DNA from 4 places in the Shewanella sp. LC6 genome. Region 2 is predicted to be linked to each of the others. Evidence: predicted binding sites of a transcription regulator. Region 2 holds the regulator's gene; each other region holds the start of a gene.
What was found. The regulator ArgR, encoded in region 2, controls arginine synthesis, uptake and breakdown. The targets are predictions, from matches to a motif close to ANTGAATANNTATTCANT.
Positions count from the first base shown of each region.

Region 1: the regulator ArgR is predicted to act here: its motif matches at 2,013-2,030, upstream of FJD32_RS16665 (YjiH family protein).
Region 3: the regulator ArgR is predicted to act here: its motif matches at 3,546-3,563, upstream of argC (N-acetyl-gamma-glutamyl-phosphate reductase).
Region 4: the regulator ArgR is predicted to act here: its motif matches at 2,673-2,690, upstream of argA (amino-acid N-acetyltransferase).

Region 1 is NZ_CP043902.1:3,708,010-3,712,361, reverse strand. It holds gene FJD32_RS16670 (hypothetical protein) at 1-143, shown strand, start outside; gene FJD32_RS16665 (YjiH family protein) at 574-1,932, opposite strand; gene FJD32_RS25120 (hypothetical protein) at 2,635-3,342, shown strand; gene FJD32_RS16650 (U32 family peptidase) at 3,385-4,257, opposite strand; gene FJD32_RS16645 (peptidase U32 family protein) at 4,289-4,352, opposite strand, start outside.
Region 2 is NZ_CP043902.1:4,295,932-4,300,283, reverse strand. It holds gene FJD32_RS19250 (LysR family transcriptional regulator) at 1-449, opposite strand, end outside; gene FJD32_RS19245 (NAD(P)-dependent oxidoreductase) at 569-1,201, shown strand; gene argR (transcriptional regulator ArgR) at 1,323-1,793, opposite strand; gene mdh (malate dehydrogenase) at 2,083-3,018, shown strand; gene FJD32_RS19230 (DUF393 domain-containing protein) at 3,114-3,503, opposite strand; gene folM (dihydromonapterin reductase) at 3,715-4,352, shown strand, end outside.
Region 3 is NZ_CP043902.1:300,450-304,801, reverse strand. It holds gene FJD32_RS01385 (argininosuccinate synthase) at 1-541, opposite strand, end outside; gene FJD32_RS01380 (ornithine carbamoyltransferase) at 602-1,507, opposite strand; gene argB (acetylglutamate kinase) at 1,520-2,302, opposite strand; gene argC (N-acetyl-gamma-glutamyl-phosphate reductase) at 2,334-3,314, opposite strand; gene ppc (phosphoenolpyruvate carboxylase) at 3,933-4,352, shown strand, end outside.
Region 4 is NZ_CP043902.1:534,687-539,038, reverse strand. It holds gene rarD (EamA family transporter RarD) at 1-599, shown strand, start outside; gene FJD32_RS02515 (PH domain-containing protein) at 652-1,170, opposite strand; gene argA (amino-acid N-acetyltransferase) at 1,274-2,593, opposite strand; gene rpmG (50S ribosomal protein L33) at 2,906-3,079, opposite strand; gene rpmB (50S ribosomal protein L28) at 3,086-3,322, opposite strand; gene radC (DNA repair protein RadC) at 3,444-4,121, opposite strand; gene coaBC (bifunctional phosphopantothenoylcysteine decarboxylase/phosphopantothenate--cysteine ligase CoaBC) at 4,241-4,352, shown strand, end outside.

The DNA.
Region 1 (4,352 bases), 590 kb from region 2:
CGAAATACAGGCCTAAAGCAACTACTGTTAGGAATTTCGACGCCGTTATTACTTGGGCTGAAGTTGCGGTATGTTCAAATGAACACAGAGCTGTTTTTGAACGAGCCGATAACATTTACAATGACCGCGCAGCGCACAGCTAACAAAGTTGTAAACGCGAACAAAAAACCGTTGGCTTTGTTCGTGCCTCACAAAATTTTAGCCAACAATTTTTTGCCGATTACAACGCCGTTATCGCCATAGAAATTTTTATCCGAAATTCGCCTGATGCAGCCGAGGTTCTGACACGCTTTTGTCCCTTAGCTTTTTGCGTACATACGGCAAATGGGTAGTTAAAATTGGCATTGGGGCATCAGTGACCGTTGGCGACATGGATGTCGCCGTCGAGCCTATAGGGATATATTCACGGCGAGTCACTGGGGAAACAATGACAATAAACTCGTTGAGCAGATCAAATGGCTATTTTGCTTTTATTCTTAAACTGAGTTGTGTGGTTACGAGTGGAGTTTGGACAGTATAAAAAAGGGGAGTCAGTTAATCTGACTCCCCTTGATATTTTAGGTGATGTTGCGCTTAGAACAGCAAATGAGCCACGCCAGCAATGACTGGCAACGTCACTAAGGTACGCAGTACGAACACGACAAATAGCTCAACAAAATTCACTGGGATCTTACTGCCAATCAGCAGCGCGCCCACTTCACTCATGTAAATCAGCTGTGTGACTGATAAGGCAGCAATCACAAAGCGGGTCATATCCGATTCGATAGAGCTGGCTAAAATCGACGGGATAAACATATCGGCAAAGCCGACAACGATGGTTTTAGAGGCTTCGGTCGCTTCAGGGATATGCAGCAGTTCCAGTAACGGAATAAACGGCATACCTAAGTAATTGAAGATGGACGTATGCTCGGCGATGATCAGCGCCGTGGTACCAATGGCCATTACTACAGGGAGAATGCCAAATATCATATCGATAACGTTTTTAATACCTTCATTTAAGACGGCTTTGATACCACCAGCACTGGCCGCTTTCTCGAGCGCTTTATCAAAGCCCCAAGAGAGTGCGCCGTGTCCTGCGGGGATCATCTCATCATCGGGTTGACGTGGCGTATCGTCGATATAGTTATCCTTCTTCCACGACAGTGGCGGTAACTTAGGTACAATCACGGCCGCCGCAAAACCCGCTAAACACACAGTCAGGTAGAAGGGCACAAACATATGCTCTAACTTCACCTGTGAGATCACCACTAAGCTGAAGGTAATTGACACCGCCGAGAAGGTGGTACCGATAACCGCGGCTTCCCTTTGGGTGTAAAAACGCGCTTCGTATTGCTTGCTGGTCAGCAGGATCCCAACGCTACCATCACCTAACCAAGAGGCCATACAGTCGATGGCGCTGCGACCTGGCAGGTTAAACACGGGGCGCATCACTTTAGTCAGCAGAGTACCAAATAGCTCTAATAGACCGAAGTTTAATAGCAGTGGCAGCAACATACCGGCGAAGATAAACACCGAGAAGAGTACGGGTAACAGGTCGTTCAGCACTAAGGCACCAGTACTTGAGGAGTTAATCGCTTCAGGGCCAATGCCAAAGTAGGTCAGCACGATAAAGACAGCGCCAACGACACGGGTGGTAAGCCACAGCGGGCTGATGTTGAGTAAACCATTGAGGAAGTGATTGTTCAGCACAAACTTAGGTTTGAGTAACTTTGTCAGCACAGAGGCAAAGGCCATGGCGACAACAATCACAGTCACGATTAAGGTTAATACATCGCTTAACACGCTTTGCAGTGCTTTAGAGATGATTGCGATGGGAATCGTTATCGCATCGTTATAGCTGATAGGGGTCATAAACAGCAGCAGACCGATCAGCGAAGGGACGATAAAGGTGAGTATCGTCTTAATGTTGCGGTTTTTATGTTCAGTAGCCAATGGTGTACACCTTAAAGTACGAGTCGCACAAATAAACTTGAATAAATGCTCTCTCAAAACCGCATTCTTTGCTGGGGTGAGGTGCATTTTCATTCAACTCAAAATCGAGAAGGGGGAAGATTACTCGCTTAGCGCCGCCATGTAAAACGATTCGGAAATTTGTTTGAGATAAGCAGCAAAATAGCATAGTTATTTGGACGATTTCTAATGAATGATTTGGGCATAAAATAGCGTTTTGATGCAGTTTATTTTAATTTAATCAACTAATTATAGAATGGTGTTGCGAATTGTTTATTGAGTTGTTTTGCTCTTGGGGTTATTGGTTTTTTTGTGATATTTTGTTCAAAATTTTCTCAATGGATCTTCACTAATTACACTTTTAGATGCTTTTTTGTCCATGAATCGTATCGGGGCTTCAGTTGTTGCTAACTTAATGTGAGCCAACTAACACTGGTGAGAATGATGGGGTAACCTTTTGGGACGATACAGCGATAATTGAATTTATTGTGATTATTTATTCATTTTTAACTTTGGATTTGCATATATTTTATTGAAAAATGACTAAATTACGAGTGTTTTTGCGATGACTAAAAAATCGCGAATAGTGATGAAATAAAATATTACGCTAAAGAGGATAGGGGCCGCTTTAATTCTTTGTAATTCCATGTAAGTTAGTACTACTTTGGTTTGGCTAAATTATCCATGACTGTTATAAAAATGAATATGGCGACAAGGGGCTCGGCACTTGCCACTAAGTTTGGTTTTCTTGGTATTTTTGGATTGATGCTGGGGATCTGTGTGGCGGTATTCGGATTTGATTATTCTGAAACACGCTCCTTCAATTTTTTAAATCATACACTGAGTGAATTGGGAACCTATGGCCATTCTAGCTTTGCCGTGGTGCTCAATGGCGGTTTATTTTTTGGCAGTTTAAGCGTTGTTTTTTATTGTCTTTCCTCCCTACAGACTGTAAGCGGGTTTTGGGGATATCCTTTCTTTTGCGCTCTAGCACTGACGTTTTTAGCCTTAGCCTGTGTTGGGCTATTTCCAGTCAATGTGTATCACTTGCATATCCTCGCACTTAAATGGTTTTTCTACTTTGGCAGCTTAAGTGCAATTTGTTATCTACTATGGGTGGGATTCGGCTCGCAGCACCGTCAGCGCTTGACGATATTATTAGCGCTGTTGGTATTGCTCAGTATGATGACTTTTCTCTATGTGCCGCTGTTAGCATTGGGCTTAACGGAAGGAGACAGACCTTTCTATCAAGAAATGGTGCTGCAATTGCCAAGGCCCGATTTATGGTGGCCTGCATTGTTAGAGTGGATTGCGCTTGGGAGTTTATTAAGTTGGACGGCGGCGCTACTGCTTACTCCACAGTCACTCGCTCAGGAGCCAGCTCCCGAGTGAGTGATTAAGCTGATAGCCCATAAAGCTATCAGCTTAAGGATTTCAGTAGCCTAAGGATTTCAGTCCTGCCTCGCCAAACCAGTAACCGTTACAGTGCTCATCGCTAAGAGGAAACTGAGCGTCCGTTGCCCTAGTCTTTAACGCCTCGACCAGCGCATCGGCCTGAGTGATACAGGCTAAGCTGCTGGGCGAAACCCGAAACACATCTACGCCAACCTTTATCATTTCATTGATTTCACTGCGTAAATCGACACAGCTGGCCGACTGGGTTTGAATGCCATTTAACCTCAGCAAAGGTTGAGCTTCTTGGGTTTGTGCTAGTAAACCCTTGCTGTATTGGCGGCAAACGGTTTCGCAGCTGTCCTTCGACAAATGTTGATGCCTAGCGGTAAAGCAGCGCGCCGAGTGGGCGAGCGGCAAGTAGCCATGGCCGAGCACTTCGACTTCGAATGCGGGCTTGTTCTCTATCACTTGGCTAAGCCAAGTCTTCGACAGTTCTACCGGCATCACAAAGCGCTGCATACCAAAGCGCTGCAAAATATCTAAACTGGCGCGGTTGTAGTTATTGATGCTGGCGCCGCAGACAAAGGGTAGCTTGTGCTCCTTGGCGAGATACACGGCCGCCATGTCGTTGGCCTCAATGCTAAATTCGCCATTATCGACCTGACGTTTAAGCTCTGTGTATTCCGAGGGCGCTTCGATAAGGGCGAGTGTCGACAGCACTACCTCTTTACCCGCAGATTTCAGCATTTTGGCCAGTTCGAGATAGTCACCAAATTTGAGTTCGCGTCGACGGCTACAGACGGCTTCACCCAAATAAACTAACGGGATCTGACTATTGGCCACCTGCTGGTAAAAGTCGATGACCTGTTGTTTTTCCCAGCAATAGAGCAGTGGGCCGAGGGAAATTTTCATAATCGTTTCTTCTTCGTGGTTATCGCTAGGGCTATTGCCAGTCGCGCTCGTAGGCGCCTAAGGTGGTAATTTGGCCTTCGGAGACTTTAGCAAGG
Region 2 (4,352 bases):
TCGGGCTGCTCGGTATAGCGCAGTGCCACGTCCACCCGCTCATCCACTAATTGAGCAAAACTATCCGACATTAACAGCTGAATATTGACCTTAGGGTGCAATTTTATAAAGCGATCGACCACATCAAACAGACTGTGCTGCCCAAGTCCGACGGGTGTGGCAATACGAATACTGCCGACTAATTCAGTGTTATGACTATGGGCGCGGCTTTCCATTGCGGCGACTTCACTCAGCACCCGTTGACAATATTGCAGGGCTTCTTCACCCTGCAAGGTCAGGCTAACGCTGCGGGTGGTGCGGTGTAGCAGGCGTAAACTGAGCCACTGCTCAATTTCTTGAATATGGCGAGAAACCTGTAAACGACTGAGATCGAGGTGTTCTGCGGCCTTAGTAAAGCTGCCACAGTTGGCCACTTCGATAAAGCTACGCATGGCGGCGATTTTATCCATATATAATTACACCCATTAGTATCTCAATCTGAAACAATCCTGCTCATTTATCGATATTTATCACGCTAAGTATCGCAAGTAAACTGGTCTCAATTTAAATCAGCAGTGAGACTTATCAAATGAAAATTGCAGTATTAGGTGCATCGGGTTGGATTGGCGGAACCATTTTAAATGAAGCCTTAAGCCGTGGTCATGACGTCGTCGCCTTAGTGCGTGACCCAAGCAAGCTTGGTGAAACGGCGGCAGAAGTGCGTAGTGTTGACCTGACTCAGCCATTAACCGCTGAAACCTTTGCAGGCGTGGATGTGTTAATTGCTTCAGTGGGCGGCCGCGCCGAGCAGAATCACGGCTTAGTGGCGAAAACAGTTAATAATCTATTAGCCGTATTGCCACAGGCTAAAGTGCCACGTTTATTGTGGGTTGGTGGGGCAGGTAGTCTAGAAGTGGCACCGGGAGTAACTTTGGTTTCAAGCCCAGATTTCCCGCCTGCCTATAAGGATGAAGCTCTGGCTCAAGGTGAAGCATTAAAGGCATTTCGCGCCGCCAACACCACTGTTAACTGGACTTTTGTCAGCCCAGCGGCAGAGATCTACCCTGGTGCAAGCGAAGGCTCTTACCGTTTAGGTGGCGATAGCTTCTTTACCGATGCAAATGGCCGTAGCCGGATTTCGGTGAGTGATTACGCCAAAGCCATGCTCGATGAAGCAGAAAAAGCGGCGCATCCCAATCAAAGGATCAGTGTGGCTTACTAAAGCTGAGGAGATTCGGCTAAATACTGTAACGTAAGCGGGACACAAGCCCTGAAATTAGGGTAATGCTGGACTGAAAAGCGTACAGTGGAAATAGAACAGGTCAGCAAGCTGACCTGTTTTTTTATTCTGCGTAGTTGAATAAAGATTTGATGGTTTCCAAGGTATCGGCGATATCTTGAATGCTAGATGGACAAATAAAGATCGTATCGTCACCCGCAATGGTTCCCAAAATCCCTTCAGGTTTACCGATGGAGTCTAACAAACGAGCAATTAATTGTGCGGCGCCTGGGCTAGTGCGGACAACAATCATCGCTTGGTTATGGTCAACATCGAGTACTAAATTCTTTAACGGGCTGCCCGCAGTGGGCACGCCTAATTCGGCAGGTAAGCAATAAACCATCTCCTGCTTAGCGTTGCGAGTGCGCACGGCACCGAACTTGCTGAGCATACGAGACACTTTAGATTGGTTTATATTAGTAAAGCCTTCTGCTTGTAAGGCGGTGACGATTTCACTCTGGGAGCCAAAGCGCTCCTCTTTTAAAATCGCCTTAAAAATTCTAACAAGGTCATCCTGATTCTTGGTCGTTTGCATAGTCTTATTCTTTATTCAAAAAAACAGGCTTATTCTGAATAGTTTTGGTTAAACTGTCAACAAATAACCATAATGACTGAATAAAAATGCAATTAACTCACTTCGTGCTAATTCATTTATAAATGTATTTGTTGAACTAGAGTAAATATTCAACATTGCAACGCGCTGTTTTAGTAAATCTTTGAATCAACGACTAAGGGATAATTGAAATTAGCGTGACATTCCAGTAATGTGACGCCAACGCAAAATAGATCCATGTCACAATATCCGAGAAATAACGGAGATAACTATGAAAGTTGCTGTACTTGGTGCTGCTGGTGGTATCGGCCAGGCTCTTGCCCTACTGTTAAAAACTCAATTACCTGCGGGTTCTCAACTGTCTCTATACGATATCGCACCGGTAACTCCGGGTGTTGCGGTTGACTTGAGCCATATCCCAACTGCGGTTGAAATCAAAGGTTTTGCTGGTGAAGATCCAACGCCTGCCCTCGTGGGTGCTGACGTTGTGCTTATCTCTGCTGGTGTTGCACGTAAGCCTGGTATGGATCGTTCAGATCTGTTCAATATCAACGCGGGTATCGTTCGCAACCTGATCGAGAAAGTGGCTGTTACTTGCCCTAAAGCGCTCGTGGGTATTATCACTAACCCAGTAAACACTACAGTTGCTATTGCTGCTGAAGTGCTGAAAAAAGCAGGTGTTTACGATAAGAACCGTTTATTCGGCGTGACCACTCTGGACGTTATCCGTTCTGAGACTTTCATCGCTGAATTAAAAGGCTTAAACGTTGCTGACGTTAAAATCAACGTGATCGGCGGCCACAGTGGCGTGACTATTCTGCCATTACTGTCTCAAGTTGAAGGCGTGACTTTCTCTGATGAAGAAGTGGCTTCTTTAACTAAACGTATCCAAAACGCGGGTACTGAAGTGGTTGAAGCTAAAGCCGGTGGCGGCAGCGCGACCCTGTCTATGGGTCAAGCGGCATGCCGTTTCGGTATGTCTCTGGTTCGTGGTCTGCAAGGCGAAGCTAACATCGTTGAATGTGCTTACGTTGACGGCGGCAGCGAACACGCTGAATTCTTCGCTCAACCAGTATTGTTAGGCAAAAACGGTATCGAAAAAGTACTGCCTTACGGTGAAGTGAGCGCATTCGAAGCTAACGCCCGTGATTCTATGTTAGATACGCTGAAAGGCGATATCAAACTAGGCGTTGATTTCGTTAAGTAATTCTTCTGAATTATGAGAAGACGGAGCCGAATGGCTCCGTTTTTTTATGCTTTAAACTTTGTTCTCTAAACAGGGGTTCTTAATCTTGAGTCTCGCTATTTGGGGAGTTGGCATTGGCTGTCACAGCGGGCTTTACCCGTCAGTAGATAGGAAATACGGTATCTGTGCTTGGCGAATCTCAGGTAGCACCAATCCGCGATAGGTTTGATAAGCGGTAAGCGTAGCGCTTGTACCCAAGGGCGAGTGCCTGTTAGCGCCCATGCTTTGCAGGTGACATCCAGCCCGAGCAGCACTTGGCCGGAGGCGGTTTCGCCATGGAGAATGGTATTGGCGTAGTCTTTATCGATATAGCTGAATCTTGAGCTGAAATTGTCAGCATTAAGATCCACCAGTTCAATTCTATCGTCGGGATCGCGCGCTTTGAGTTGGCGCATTTCGGCGCTACATAATGGGCAATTGCCATCGAAAAAAATCCGCAGTTCCATTAGGTCTACCTCTTACAGTGTGTCCCTGAGTATACGCAGTTGCCAGGCATTTAGATCGACATGTTTACGGTTTTAATTATTATACACTCTTGGCTAGAGGCATTAAGCAATTGCGATGAGTGACGTGATTGTGTGATTACGTGATTGTGCGATTAACAATCTGCCAAATGCGTTTGCTTTTAATCAGTGCTTGGCAAATAACAGGATGGATATGACAGCTCCCATTATTATCACTGGCGTGGGTAAACGTATTGGTTACGCCCTCGCGAAACACTTGCTCGCCCAAGGGCACAAGGTGATTGGCACCTATCGCAGCCATTATCCCAGCATCGATGAGTTGCAGTCTTTGGGCGCGACCTTAATGCAATGCGACTTTTACGATAATGCGCAGCTCCAAACCCTGATTGAGCAATTGAGCCAATACCCCAAAATCCGCGCTATTATCCATAATGCCTCTGACTGGTTGCCAGACAACAGCCCAAGCCTTGCCCCCCATGAGGTGATGCAGCGCATGATGCAGGTGCATGTGAGCGTACCCTATCAAATAAACCTAGCCTTAGCCTCGCAATTACGTGCGGGAGCCGAGGGTGAGATTGGCGCCAGCGATATTATCCATTTCACCGACTATGTGGCCGAAAAGGGCAGTGCCAAGCACATGGCTTATGCGGCCAGTAAAGCGGCGCTAGATAATTTAACCTTATCCTTTGCGGCTAAATTAGCGCCCGAGGTCAAAGTGAATGCGATTGCGCCGGCGATGATCCTTTTTAATCCAAGTGATGATGAAGCCTATCGACAAAAGACCTTAGCCAAGGCCATCTTGCCAAAAGAAGCTGGAAATCAGGAGATTAT
Region 3 (4,352 bases), 1.0 Mb from region 2:
TCGCAGAAGCTGACGTCTTGATATTACGCTCAGCTAAGTAAGCCAGCAGATCTTCACGGCTCTGCATGGTCCATTCACGCCACGGGGCAATCACTTTTAAATCAGGCGCTAATGCCGCAAAGCAACCTTCAAAACGCACTTGGTCGTTACCCTTACCGGTACAACCGTGGCACAGGGCATCGGCACCCACTTTACGCGCCACTTCAACCTGCGCCTTCGCGATGATTGGGCGCGCCATTGAAGTACCTAACAAGTAAGTCCCTTCGTAAATCGCCCCCGTTGCCATGGTTGGGTAGATGTAATCTTTAACGAATTCTTCTTTCAGATCGACGATATGGCATTCAGACGCGCCTGAGGCTAATGCCTTTTCAGTCAGACCCACTAACTCTTCTTCACCCTGACCAACGTCAGCGCAAAAGGCGATGATTTCACAGTTGTCGTAGGTTTCTTTTAACCAAGGAATAATGGCCGAAGTATCTAGACCACCCGAATAGGCTAAAACGACTTTTTTCACGCCAGTATTTTTGTTCTCGATAGACATCTTAAATTCCTATAACTCGTTTCTCACCTTGGAGAAAGTAGGCTGCTAAACAGGGTTAAATTAACTAAATAGGGTTACCAGTACTGCATTTTGGGCGTGCATCCGATTCTCAGCTTGTTGCAGGATCAAGGAGCCTTCGCCATCCATCACTTCATCGGTCACTTCAACACCGCGGTGAGCGGGTAAGCAGTGCATAAAGAAGTGAGCATCCGCTTTCGCCATCAAGGCCTTATTGACCTGATAAGGTGCAAACTTATCCTTAATTTCCGCTAACGGTGTTGGATCTCCCATGGAAATCCAAGTATCAGTATAGATAGCATCGTGACCTTCAATCGCATCAATATCTGAAGTCAGTACAACCTTGCCGCCATATCGGCTCGCGAGCTCTTGCACTTCGGCCACAACGTAGCCATCAGGAAAGTGACCCGCAGGGCAGATCACTGTCATGGTGGCACCGAGAATGGCCGCGCAATACATCAATGAGTTAGTAACGTTATTACCATCACCCACATACGCTAACTTAGCATCACTGATATTTTCAAAATGCTCGGCCAAGGTTAAAAAATCGGCTAAAGCTTGGCAAGGATGGTATAAATCCGAAAGTGCATTAATCACGGGCACACTACCAAACTCAGCTAATTGTTCGATAGTCGTGTGGGAGAACGTTCTAGCCACAATGGCATCGGCCCAACAGGACAGGTTAGAAGCAAAGTCAGCGACCGATTCCCGCTTACCTAAGGCACCATTTTGCTGGTCTAGGTATAAACAGTGGCCACCGAGCTTGTTAATACCGATATCGAAGCTAACACGAGTACGCAGAGATGGCTTTTCAAATAACATCACCACACTCTTACCGTCCAGTGCATGACGATACTCAGCGGGATTCGCTTTAATCGTCTTTGCCAAGGTAATCAGATCCAGCAACTGCTGCTGGGTTAACTCTTTTATCGATAGTAAATGCTTCATAACCTACTCCGCTTATGGTTGGATTTGTGTGCCCACGGCCTCACCTTTTGCTAATGCGACTAATTGGCTTGCATCACGCCATGAGGCCACTTGAACCGCCTGCCCCATCCACTGCGCCACTTCGAGCGCAGCTTCAACTTTTACTTTCATTCCCTTTTCGATCACGCCTTGCTTAACCAACTCGGCAATCTGCTTACCATTCAGTGAAGGGATTAATTGACCTTTACCATCGAGTACGCCAGACACATCCGATAGCAGCACCAACTTGCCACCGACCAACTTAGCTAATACCGTCGCCGCTTGATCGGCGTTCACGTTTAGCATTTGGCCATCGTCCATCATGGCAATTGAGCTACAAATCGGCATCCAACCTTGGGACAGAATAAACTTGAGGTAAGTGGCGTCCTTAGGAGAAACCTCGCCCACTAACCCTAAACGCTCATCTTTGATCTTGGCCGATACTGTGTTGCCATCGGCTAAGCTCATGCCCACACTCACAATCCCAGCCTTTGTCGCTGCGCCTTGGAGGATCTTGTTTGATGTTCCGGCCAGTGCACCGGCAATGATCGGCATTTGCTCAGGCGGGGTCACCCGCAGGCCTTCTAACTTGACGGTTTCCATGCCGTTTGCGGCTAATTGCTCATCGACCAAACAGCCACCGCCATGCACCATCAGCACCTGCTGACCATTTGCGATCATTGCTGCGGCGGTATCCATTAAACGCGCCATCCCCATTTCACACTGCAGCAGGGCGCCGCCGACTTTAAGAACTAATACTGAGTTGTTGGTAGACATCTTGACGACTCTCTTAAATAAGGATGAACGGTTAAAGGTTAAAGTGAATCTTTATGCATTGCAGGGCTTGGCTCGCCGCGCCTTTCATCAAATTGTCGATGGCACTGGCAACCACTAAGTAGCCACTGTTCTCATCAAACTTCCAACCTAAGTGGCAATTCGGAGTCAGCACTACATCATCTACTTTCGGGAACTGGTTCTGTTTCACCGTCACCAGCGGGGCTTGGTCATACACACTGTATGCCGCAGCCACATCGGCGGTGGTGGTGCCCGGTTTTAGCTGTACCGTGATGGTTGCTAAAATGCCGCGCTTGAAGTTGCCAAGGTGCGGCGTGAAGATCACCTCTTGCCCCAGTTGAGTGGCAATTTCGGGTTGATGTCTGTGGCCTAATACGCCGTAGGGTGTGAGGCTCACTTCGCAAAAACTGGTATGCAGCTGTGCCTTACGGCCCGCGCCCGTCACACCGCTGACCGCATTGATCACCGGATAGGCGGAGGTCAGTAAATTCTTTAATGGTTTCAAAGCGGTTAATGATGCTGTTGGGTAACAACCTGGCACAGCAATCATCTTAGTTGCGGCGACTTCTTTGGCATTCCACTCGGCAAGACCATAAACAGCCTTGGCTAGCACCTCGGGATATTCGTGCTCAAAACCGTACCACTTAGGGTACTGCGCCACATCACTGAAACGATAGGCACCGCTTAAATCAAATACCGCTAAACCTTGGTGATAAAACCATGCAGCTAGATGCAAACTCACCGAGTGCTCGGTCGCCAACACCACTGCATCCGCCTCAGCGACAATCTTAGCCTTCGCTTCTTCAGTCAATGGTGACAGAACTAAGTCAATGTGGCTGTAGACAGGGTACAAATCTGCTAAAGCTCTACCTTTATCTAAACTATTTTCAGAGACATACAGGCCTTGAATTGATAATTCAGACTCCGCATGGACTAAAGCAGTGAGTTGTGCACCTGTGTAACCACTGGCGCCGATAATGGCGATATTTTTCATATGTATTTTTATAAACCAAATCAAAGAGACTTAAAGAATAGATGAATAGCGTATACGCAACAGCGCATATCTATGATGACAGGACTATCGTCGTGGGAAATCGTAATGGCTCGTTATTTTATTCACTGACGGCTTAACGCTATACATCATGATATTTACTCTACAGGTCACAAGGGGTGACTCATCTCAACTGCAGGCTAGACTACCACAAAGATCTATTTATGCAATATATGTGAATATATATTTTTATTAAATTTTATCTTTAATCTGCGTTCAAGCACGCTTAGCAAATGACACAATACCTCACTAACTTCTTTATAACTCAGTTATCTATGGATGAAAGACTGAAAAATCAGTCCTTTTTATTAACACCTGATATACATGTACGCAAAGCCAAAATAATGCAGTTCATATTCACTTTGGCTAAACATAATAAAATATTGCGTTAGCTCGCATTTATATTGAATATTCCTCAACAATTATCGTGATTAGTTGCATATAAGATAAGCCAGTCGTATAAGTTATAAGTTCTGCTGTTGACCATTGCCCTCAGTGGTAGGTATTGTGCTAGCGGGCTAATACAAAGCGGATTTTGATGTTTTTCTATTCGGAGTAACTATGGCAGGTAATGTGGCAGACAATGTGACCGACATGTATGCGTCGTTAAGATCAAACGTGAGTATGTTAGGGCAGATCCTTGGCGATACAATGCGCACCCACCTCGGTGATTCTTTCCTCGAGAAGGTTGAGCAAATTCGTAAACTTGCAAAAGATTCCCGCCGTGGCGATGAGGCGGCACGGGAGCAAATGCTAGAACTGCTGACCGCACTCCCCGATGAAGAGTTAGTGCCTTTTGCCAAAGCCTTCAACCAATTCCTCAACCTAGCAAACTTATCCGAACAATTTCATACTATTAGCCGTAACTGTGATGAACTGGTTTGTGTACCGGATCCGGTCGAACAGTTGCTTGGCCGTATGCTGAATGGCCGTATCGATCAAACCAAGATGTTGGATTGCTTAAAGACGCTTGATATCGAC
Region 4 (4,352 bases), 1.3 Mb from region 2:
ATCATATGCTCGATGCTAGCCTAGGCTATTTTATTAACCCATTACTCAATGTACTGCTCGGCATGCTGTTTTTAGGGGAAAGATTACGCAAGTTGCAATGGTTTGCCGTCGCGCTGGCGAGTACTGGCGTGCTGATCCAATTAGTCTCATTCGGCTCGATCCCTATTGTCTCCCTCGCCTTAGCGGGCACCTTCGGGGTATATGCGCTGCTGCGTAAAAAGGTCAACGTGGATGCTAAATCGGGTCTGCTAGTCGAAACCGCCATCCTACTACCGGTCGCATTGGTTTATCTGGTCGCAACCTTAGATAGCGCCACGGCGAATATGCTCACCAACGATTGGCACCTTAATTTATTGTTGATAGCAGCCGGGATTGTTACCACGATTCCACTATTGTGTTTTGCCGGTGCAGCGGTACGTATTCCATTGTCTATGCTCGGCTTTTTCCAATATATCGGCCCGAGTATTATGTTTATCCTCGCGGTAACCTTATTCAATGAACCCTTCGATGCCGAGAAGAGCATCACCTTTGGTTTTATCTGGAGCGCCCTGCTGGTGTTCACCTTCGATATGGTCTATAAACGCAAAACGGCGCGATAATATCGCGCTGTAGCCAATGGTTACAAAAGTAGTGGTAAGTATACTGAATCTGCTACTTTTGTAGTTGGGCTAAAAATTTCTCGCCCTCGGGCACAGACAAGAGCAGATTGTAGCCTCGTGTCGTTGGCACTAACACTAGCTCGGATTTATCCGTCACTGCCACAAATGCCTTGCCCTTCCCCTTCAAATTAAACCAGCCAAGTTGATACCCAGGCATACCGATACCATTGGTTTTAAAGCTGGGCGCTAAATCCGCCTCCTGCTTCAAGTCGATAAGACGCGCCTGCTCGACTAACAGTTCGGAACGCGCTAATTGCACTTTATAGAAGGGAATATCGAGTTTTAGTTCGGTGTCGGTTAACGCGATTTCAGCATTATGGGATTGATAAAACACCCAAGAAAATCCGCCAATCATTACTAACAAGATGCCTAAGCTCGCCGATTTAGCCACTTTCGGCATAGGTTTAACCCACAACATCCACAGTACGCCTGCTAAACCTAACAACAAGATAATAAAGCTTAAAATTGAAGTTTGAGTCAGAGGCGCGAGGGAGAAAAACTGAGTCACCATGGTGGGCAGTCCTTAAGGAAGAAAAGCTTAATCTGCCAACAAAGACATATTATGTCAACAAAAATGCCAGCGTTAGGCTGGCATCTTATCAAGCGTAAAAAGCTTACAGATCAAGGGCGAGAATTTTAGAGCGGCGCTGATAGTTATACAACTGCTTTTTCTTCTGCGGCAATGCATCCACATCTTCAATCACAAAGCCATGTTCTAAGAACCAGTGAATGCTGCGGGTAGTCAAGGCAAACAAACGGGAATAACCCCGATGACGCGCCTGACCTATGATGTTTTTCAGCAGCAGACTGCCCCTATCCGCATCGCGATAATCTGGATGCACCACTAAACAGGCAAACTCACCGGCGTTATCCTCCTCGAACGGATACAGGGCCGCGCAGCCAATCACTAAGCCGTCTCGCTCAATCAACATAAACTGCTCGATCTCAATCTCAAGCTGCTCACGGCTTCGGCGCACCAAAATCCCTTGCTCTTCCAGAGGACGGATTAAATTCAATATGCCGCCAATATCGCTAATCGATGCGCGGCGCAGGCGCTCAGCGCTTTCTGTCACGATTTGCGTGCCTATGCCTTCGCGGGAGAACAACTCCTGCAGCAAGGCACCATCATCAAGATAGCTAACCAAATGACAACGGGGTACCCCATTACGGCACGCATCAATACTCGCCTTGAGGAAAGCCATCGTGCCCACACAGGCAGAACCTTGCTCAGCAAGCTTAGTCAGAATATTTTGCGCATCATTTGGCATTAATTCGGCAATCACATCGCCATTGCGATCGAGGATGCCATTTTGCGAACTAAAGCCAATCATCTTGTCGGCCTTAAGCTTGATAGCAACCTGAGTGGCAATCTCTTCGGCCGTGAGGTTAAAGCTTTCGCCAGTGACGGATGCAGCAATCGGCCCCATCAACACGATACAGTGGTTATCGAGCTGACGCTTAAGCCCTTGAGTATCGATACGGCGCACTTTGCCGCTTAGACAAAAATCCACACCATTATCGACGCCCAGTGGCTGAGCAATCACAAAGTTACCGCTGACTAAGTTAATTTGCGCACCTTGCATCGGCGTATTGCTTAAACTCATCGATAAACGCGCGGTAATATCAAACTGTAATGCACCCGCGACTTGCTTAATGACTTTGAGTGAGTCTTCATCCGTGATACGTACACCTTCGTGGTAGGCGGGTTCAATCCCATTGGCGGCTAACGCTGCATCGATTTGCGGCCTCGCGCCATACACCAACACCACTTTAATACCCAAACTGTGTAACAACGCCACGTCATTCAAAATGCCGCGAAATTGATTTTGTGCTAAAGCCTCGCCACCCAACATCACCACAAAGGTTTTCCCTCTATGGGCATTAACGTAAGGGGCAGAATGACGAAATCCATCAACCAGTTCAGTGGTACGCACGCGTTGTTTACACCTCATATTTAAGCTGGTACCCCCAAAATGGCTTACCAGGAGTGAATAACGAAAACCCGCGTATAGTATTGCATTTTAATTCACCAATAAAGAATTTATTCTCATTAAAATGCAGTTTTAATACAAAAAAGTGCTTATATTTTCAAAAAATTGCACTTTTGATAAATGATTACATTTTTTTAACCAAATATGATTTAGTCGCAATCGCCAAATATGGGACAGATTTATCTCATCTTGATGACGAAAAGCCAAAAAAAAGCCCCTTAGATAAGGGGCTTTTCTCGAAACACTAAACAAGGATTACTTGATTTTTGCTTCTTTGTAGATAACGTGCTGACGAATAACTGGATCAAATTTTTTGATTTCCATTTTTTCTGGCATGTTACGCTTGTTTTTTTCAGTTGTGTAGAAGTGACCAGTTTTAGCTGTAGAAACTAATTTGATCTTCTCACGATTACCTTTAGCTTTAGCCATGATCTATTACACCTTCTCGCCACGGGCACGAAGTTCAGCAACAACAACTTCAATACCTTTCTTATCGATCAGACGGATACCTTTAGTAGATACACGTAACTGTACGAAACGTTTTTCTTCTTCTAACCAAAAACGGTGGTTTTGTAGGTTAGGTAAAAAACGACGACGGGTCGCGTTTTTTGCGTGCGAACGGTTGTTACCAACCATCGGCTTCTTGCCAGTAACTTGGCATACTCTTGACATGTCAATCTTCTCCAAAAACAATTTTAACGCTCGAGCATTAATGTGCCTCGTATGGCCGTCGCCCGAGGCACAAAGAGGGCGCATTTTATACACGATCACAGAGTGAAGATCAAGTGTTAGATTAATTAATCCAGCCTCGTTCCGCGAAGGAAACTATCTCTCGATCACCAACAACCATATGATCCAACAGGGATACATCTATGGTTGCCAACGCATTTTTTAATCGCTCAGTTATTCGTCTGTCAGCCTGACTGGGCTCGGCAATACCAGACGGATGATTGTGACACACTATGACGGCAGCAGCCTTTTTCTCCAGCACTAAGCTCACCACTTCACGTGGGTACACTGAGGCTGAATCTATTGTTCCGCGGAATAATTCGACGAACTGAATCACTCTATGCTGGCTATCCAGCAGCAAAATTGCGAACACTTCATAGGAGCGGTCAGCTAATTGTCTCATTAAATAATCCCGAGTTAAATCGGGATTTGTCAAAACCTGACCTCTCTGCAGGTTTTCTTGTGCCACACGCCTCGCTAATTCAGCCGCGGCTTGAAGCTGGGCGTATTTTACAGGTCCCACGCCAGGAAGTCGACACACCTGATGCTTTGGTGCGCAAAGTAAGCTTCTTAAACCACCAAATTCTTGAATAAGTGAGCGGGCAAGGTCTACGGCATTCAGCCCAGACAGGCCATTACGCAACAACACCGCCAGTAATTCGGCATCCGAGAGATGACTAGCGCCTTTTAGCAATAACTTATCCCGCGGCCCTTCTCCCTCTAGCCAATCCTTAATCGCCATGTGACCTCCTGTCGTCGCATATTTTTACTTTAGCAAGTATGGACGAGATTTTTTGAACTGGGACAGTCACGCCAATTCATCGCTTTGTGGTATGGTTGGCGACATTATTTCAATCTCGGATGATGTCTGTGAGCCTGATAACAAAAAACGTCCTACTGGGTATTGGTGGCGGCATTGCGGCCTACAAAAGTGCGGATTTAGTGCGCCGCTTAAAAGAACGCGGCTTTGATG